One region of the Serratia sp. NPDC078593 genome, then DNA from elsewhere that is predicted to be linked to it. Evidence: predicted binding sites of a transcription regulator. Region 1 holds the regulator's gene; each other region holds the start of a gene.
What was found. The regulator PurR, encoded in region 1, represses purine synthesis genes. The targets are predictions, from matches to a motif close to CANGCAAACGTTTGCNTG.

Region 1 (2,275 bases):
AGCCGCAGCGTAGCCGACAGTTGGTACTGGATTTTTATCGCCATTTTCCAGATGTAGAACTGTTGGTACAACCGGAAGTGTTTAACGGCGTATGGGATGCGTTAATCGATGGCCGGGCAGATATGGCAATTGGTGCAACCCGCGCGGTTCCAACCGGTGGTGGTTTTGCTTTTCGCGATATGGGTTTTATGAACTGGCTGTGTGTCGTGAGTGCCGATCACCCGTTAGCGGGGTTACCGGGGCCGCTAAATGATGAGCAACTACGGCCGTATCCCTCATTGGTGTTGGAGGATACGTCGCGAACGTTGCCAAAACGCGTGACGTGGTCACTGGATAACCAGCGGCGGTTGGTGGTGCCAGATTGGGTGTCCGCGGTGGATTGCTTGTGCAGCGGTTTATGTGTCGGCATGGTGCCCGCCCATCGTGTGTTGCCGCAGGTTCAGCGTGGGGAATTGGTATCGCTGCAACTTCCTGAGCCATTTCCACCCAGCGCCTGTTGCCTGACATGGCAACAAAATGCGCAATCACCGGCGATGGCCTGGTTATTGGATTACCTTGGTGACAGTGACACGCTGAATCAGGAATGGTTGAGTGAAGAGAACCTACCGGAACGCCCTGAGAAGGCGCCCCGGCAATAATGCTTAGCGGCGGTAATCAACGAAGGGGCCATCGGCGACCGAGCGACGCTCGATCAGCTTAGGGTGGACTTCAATCACCTGCGACTCTTCACGCTTACTGATAATACGATCCAGCAACATGGTAAATGCCATCTCGCCGAGGCGCTCTTTGGGTTGATGAATAGTGGTCAGCGCCGGGGTGAAATAGCGCGCATTGCGCACATTGTCATAACCGATCACCGAAATATCCTGTGGTACGCGCAAACCGAGTTCATCAGCGGCGCAGATCGCGCCCATGGCCATAATGTCACCACCGCAGAAAACGGCGGTGGGGCGGTGTTTTTGTGACAAAATCTGGTGCATCGCCTTGTAACCGGATTCTGGCTCGAAGTCACCTTGGACGATCCATTCATCGCGAACGTCAATATTGGCCTCTTGTAACGCTTTCAGGAAGCCTTGGTGACGGCCGCCGCCGGTATTACGTGAGAGTTGGCCGGGAATGGCGCCAATGTCGCGATGGCCGCGTTCAATCAGGTAACGCCCCGCCAGATACCCGCCCTCAAAGGCATTATCGATAATGCTGTCGGTGAAATCGCCGCGTGCTGCGCCCCAATCCATGACGACCATCGGAATATTGCGGTGATCCTCCAGCATCCCGAGCAGTTGATCGGGATATTCGGAACACATCACTAGCAGACCGTCGACACGTTTTTGCGCCAGCATGGCCAGATAAGCGCGTTGTTTATCGAGATTATTGTGGGAGTTGCACAGAATCAGTGTGTAACCTTTGCTGTAGCAGCTGTTTTCCACGGCTTCAATCACTTCGGCGAAATAGGGCGCTTCACTGGACGTGGCGAGCAGACCGATAGATTTAGTGTGGTTAACCTTCAGGCTACGTGCCACGGCGCTGGGTGAATAGTGTAACTCTTTGATGGCAGCCCAAACGGCCGCTTTAGTTTCTTCGGCGACGAAACGGGTCTTATTGATGACGTGCGAAACGGTGGTGGTGGAAACGCCCGCGCGTTTGGCCACATCTTTAATCGTTGCCATGTAAAGAATGACTCCTGAACCCACATGTTGCAGCATGTAAGCATGTTGTTAATCGTTTGCCCGCGTAGATCCTTCTCTAGAGTCACGAAAACTTGGTTTTTAGTGTGGAAGTTGTCAGCCACTTGACTCAGGAGGGACGCATTGACCGCTACGCAGTAGTGAACTGCGAATTTTGTCGCATATTGAGCAAAAGGGGAAGATCTAATAGGAGTTATAGACAACAAGATTTTATCGGCGAACTGTGGGAAAATGATTTGACGCACCAAGGTTGTGGATTTTATGCTTATCCAAATAATTTGATCAGGAGCTTCTCATGGATACCGATTTGAAAATGTCTTTGTTCACCACGGTGTGCGCACTGGCATTAATTATTGTTTTTAGCTTTACCGCTGCACTGAACTGATCTCGCTAAAAGAAGGGCCGTTCCTAAACAGAACGGCACCTTTTATCTCACGGCCGTTACGCCAAGTTTTCTGTCACGAATGCCCAGTTAACCAATGCCCAGAAGTTTTCCAGGTAGTTTGGACGCGCATTACGGTAATCGATGTAATAAGCGTGCTCCCAAACGTCCACGGTCAGCAAGGGTTTGTCTTCACCGGTCAGCGGCG
Region 2 (2,275 bases), on a different contig from region 1:
CGTTATTCTGGCCAAAACAGGAGTTGGGAAAGGTGTTAAACACCGCCGATAGCATGGAGTTCAAACCGTTAGCCAACACGCCGCCTTTTAAACGCTTCATATACAGTGGGCCGCTGACCGGTTGCTCGGAAACATCAGACGTTGCGGTAATGTCACCGATGGTTTCCAGCGACGTGACCATAAAGATCAGCATTAACGGCAGCAGCAGGTTCCAATCGAAGCCTAAACCATAATAAAGTGGTGTAGGAATGGTAATGGGTGAGGCGTCAACCACGGGTTGCGTGTCTGGTAACATACCGAGCGCCCACGCCAGCAGATAGCCGACCGCCATGGCAATCACCAACGACGCGACGCGCAGATACGGGTTGCGTTGACGATTGAGCAGTATAATTACCGCCAATACCGAACCGGCCAGTAGCAGGTTTTCTGGCGCACCGAAGGTGTTATTGTTCATCGCGGCATAGCCACCGCCAATAGAGGTCAGGCCAACCTGAATCAGAGACAGCCCGATTATCATTACCACGATGCCGGAAACCAACGGGGTGATGATGCGCCGTGCCAGATGCAACACGCGTGATAACAAGATTTCAGTGCAAGAGGCAACCATCAGCGTGCCGAACAACGCGGCCATCATGGTTGGCACATCGGCTCCGCCATTTTTTAACGCCATTCCGCCCATAATGAGTGGTGCAACAAAGTTGAAGCTGGTTCCTTGAATCGACAACAGACCCGAACCGACCGGCCCCCAGGTTTTTATTTGCAGAATGGATGCCAATCCAGAGGCGAACAGCGACATGCTAATGATGTGTTGAGTATCCTGCGCCGGTAGGCCAAGTGCCTGACAAATCAGCAGTGCCGGGGTGATCACGGCAACGAACATCGCCAGTAGGTGCTGGCCTGCGGCAAACAGCGTTTGCGGTAGTGGTGGGCGATCTTCCAGGCGATAAATCAGTTCACTGTTGCGGGAGGATGGGGATGCAGATTTATCAGCATCGATCTCGGTGGACGGCATGGTCATTGTGAGGTATTTTCCAGAAACGGCAAAGACCGCATTTTAATCATCCATACATCAAAAGCAAACGGTTGCGCCTAAATATACTGCCGCTTCGGTTTAATCCTATGTCGCATTTTTATTCATTTTTTCTTGTTTTCTTAACGTTTTTTCCTTTTAATCCTGCACTCATCAAGTTTAAAAACGAAGTGGTTTTACATAACTTATTATTTTAATTGGATTTTTCACTTCACATGGAGTAGCTAGATGTTTCATCTCGATACTTATGGCACGTTAGTCGCGGCAACCCTGGTTTTACTCTTGGGGGGCAAATGCGTGAGAACGGTTCCCCTGCTAAAAAAATACACAATCCCTGCCCCCGTCGCGGGTGGTTTGCTGGTGGCATTGTTGCTGCTCATCATGAAAAAGACCGTCAATTGGGAAATCAGCTTTGATATGTCGCTGAAAGATCCGTTGATGTTGGCATTCTTTGCATCCATTGGTTTGAACGCGAATTTGGCGCGATTACGAGCCGGTGGTAAAGCGTTAGTGGTGTTTCTATTTGTGGTGCTGGGCCTGCTGCTGGTGCAGAATGCGATTGGCATCGGCATGGCGAAAGTGATGGGGCTTGACCCGTTGATGGGCTTGATCGCGGGCTCGATTACCTTGTCCGGCGGGCACGGTACCGGTGCGGCCTGGAGTAAAGTGTTTATCGAGCGCTATGGCTTTGAAAATGCAACGGAAGTTGCGATGGCTTGCGCGACTTTCGGCTTGGTTCTTGGTGGCCTGATTGGCGGCCCGGTAGCGCGCTATTTGGTTAAACATTCTTCTTCACCGGAAGGAACCCCGGATGATGATAGCGTTTTGCCGAGTGGTTTCGAAAAGCCGGATAGAGGTCGTCTGATCACGTCTCTGGTGATGGTCGAAACGATCGCGATGATTGCCATCTGCCTGAGCTTGGGGCAGCTCATCTCCGGTTTGTTAGTCGGTACGATGTTTGAACTCCCCACCTTCGTTTGTGTGCTGTTTGTTGGGGTAATTCTTAGCAATACGCTGGCCTTCACCGGTTTTTATACCGTATTTGAGCGTGCGGTATCGGTATTGGGCAACGTCAGTTTGTCGTTGTTCCTGGCGATGGCATTGATGAGTCTGCGGTTGTGGGAGTTGGCGTCACTGGCGTTGCCGATGTTGGCCATTCTGGCAGTACAAACGCTGGTCATGGCGCTGTACGCAATTTTTGTGACCTATCGCGTGATGGGCAAGAATTACGATGCAGCTGTACTG
Region 3 (2,275 bases), on a different contig from region 1:
GCCCCGCCTCTCTGACTGCGGGTTGTAGGTCATGCATCGTGATAGCAATACCCTTCATTGAGGGAAGCGTTGTGTTTTATGCCAAAAAAAAGCCGACTCATTAAGTCGGCTTAAATTTTTATTTAGTACCAAATATTTTATCGCCTGCATCACCCAGGCCAGGCACAATGTAACCTTTCTCATTCAGGCACTGGTCGACAGAGGCAGTGTAGAGCTCAACGTCCGGGTGTGCGTTTTCCAACGCTTTAATCCCTTCTGGCGCAGCAACCAACACCAGCACTTTAATGCTGCTGCAGCCGGCTTTTTTCAGCAGGTCGATGGTTGCAATCATCGATCCCCCGGTTGCCAGCATCGGATCAACCACCAACGCCATGCGCTCTTCAATATTAGACACTAGCTTCTGGAAATACGGCACCGGCTCCAGCGTTTCTTCATCGCGATACACGCCAACAACGCTGATACGCGCACTCGGTACGTGCTCCAGCACACCTTCCATCATCCCTAACCCGGCGCGTAGGATCGGCACTACGGTGATCTTTTTCCCTTTAATTTGCTCAATTTCAACCGGCCCACACCACCCATCAACGGTGACTGTTTCAGTCTCCAGATCGGCGGTCGCTTCATAGGTCAGCAAACTACCCACTTCAGAAGCCAGCTCACGGAAGCGTTTGGTGCTAATATCGTGTTCGCGCATCAGGCCAAGCTTGTGTTTTACCAGCGGGTGTTTCACCTCAACGATCTTCATCATTTTTCTCCTATTAAGGTGGTTGACGGCCAAAAAAATCGCGGGATTATACCGCCTTTTTTTCACGACGCCACTAACAATAGCCCGATCCAGATCAACAAAAGTTCGATATTGATTATAGATGATGAAAAACTCGAGCAAGTTCACAAGCCACTCGCAAACGTTTGCCTGCACTGTTAGAATTGCCGCGCCTTGTTCCGGAATCAATGCCGGAAGCACCGTTTTCAAACCGTCGTGGGGATCGCGCAGTGACCGACAAAACCTCTCTCAGCTATAAAGACGCAGGTGTCGATATCGATGCTGGCAATGCATTGGTAGACCGCATCAAAGGTGTAGTAAAACAAACCCGCCGCCCAGAAGTCATGGGGGGATTAGGTGGTTTTGGCGCACTGTGTGCGTTACCACAAAAATATCGTGAGCCGATTCTGGTATCCGGTACTGACGGCGTGGGCACCAAGCTGCGTCTGGCGATGGATCTGAAACGCCACGACACTATTGGTATCGATCTGGTCGCGATGTGCGTTAACGATTTAGTCGTACAGGGTGCTGAACCCCTGTTTTTCCTTGATTACTTCGCCACCGGTAAACTAGATGTCGAGACTGCCGCCAGCGTGATCACCGGCATTGCCGAAGGCTGTAAACAGTCCGGCTGTGCACTGGTGGGTGGAGAAACCGCCGAGATGCCGGGCATGTATCACGGTGAAGATTACGACGTCGCAGGCTTTTGTGTTGGCGTGGTGGAAAAATCAGAAATCATCGATGGCAGCAAAGTTCAGGCTGGCGATGCGCTGATCGCGCTGGGCGCTTCCGGCCCGCACTCCAACGGTTATTCACTGGTACGCAAAATTTTGGAAGTCAGTAACACCGATCCCGCCCGTACCGATTTGGCAGGCAAACCACTGGCTGACCATCTGTTAGCGCCGACCAAAATTTACGTGAAATCGATACTGAAACTGATTGAGCAACATGATGTCCACGCGATCGCCCACCTCACCGGTGGCGGATTCTGGGAGAACATTCCTCGCGTTCTGCCAGAGGGCATTCAGGCGGTTATCGATGAATCAAGCTGGCAGTGGCCTGCGGTATTTAACTGGTTGCAAGACGCTGGCAACGTCAGCCGCCATGAAATGTATCGTACTTTCAACTGCGGCGTCGGCATGTTGATCGCCCTGCCGGAGGCTGATGTTGAGGCGGCTATCGCATTGTTAACCGCTGCGGGTGAAAAAGCCTGGAAGATTGGTAAACTGGCGGTTAATACTGACGAACAACACGTGGTCATTCAGTGATGAAAAAGATAGTGGTATTGATCTCTGGTCAGGGGAGTAATCTCCAGGCGTTGATTGATGCCTGCCAGCAAGGCCGGGTTGCCGCCGAGATCAACGCGGTTTTTAGTAACAACGATCGGGCGTATGGGTTGCAACGTGCAGCGCAAGCTGGCATTGCTACCCACGCGCTAGACGCAAAAGCGTTTGCCAACCGTGACGCATTTGATGCAGAACTGGCAGACGCTATCGACCACTATCAACCGGA

Region 2: a site for PurR is predicted at 1,073-1,090, ahead of ACQKDS_RS18660 (NCS2 family protein). Genes of this name have one in related genera too.
Region 3: a site for PurR is predicted at 899-916, ahead of purM (phosphoribosylformylglycinamidine cyclo-ligase). Genes of this name have one in related genera too.

The regions. Positions count from the first base shown of each region.
Region 1 is NZ_JBNNGK010000005.1:86,151-88,425, forward strand. Features, by position in the region: gene punR (DNA-binding transcriptional activator PunR) at 1-638, shown strand, start outside; gene purR (HTH-type transcriptional repressor PurR) at 642-1,667, opposite strand; gene ACQKDS_RS07725 (YnhF family membrane protein) at 1,981-2,070, shown strand; gene sodB (superoxide dismutase [Fe]) at 2,127-2,275, opposite strand, start outside.
Region 2 is NZ_JBNNGK010000024.1:24,001-26,275, forward strand. Features, by position in the region: gene ACQKDS_RS18660 (NCS2 family protein) at 1-1,018, opposite strand, end outside; gene gltS (sodium/glutamate symporter) at 1,259-2,275, shown strand, end outside.
Region 3 is NZ_JBNNGK010000006.1:18,373-20,647, forward strand. Features, by position in the region: gene upp (uracil phosphoribosyltransferase) at 119-745, opposite strand; gene purM (phosphoribosylformylglycinamidine cyclo-ligase) at 994-2,031, shown strand; gene purN (phosphoribosylglycinamide formyltransferase) at 2,031-2,275, shown strand, end outside.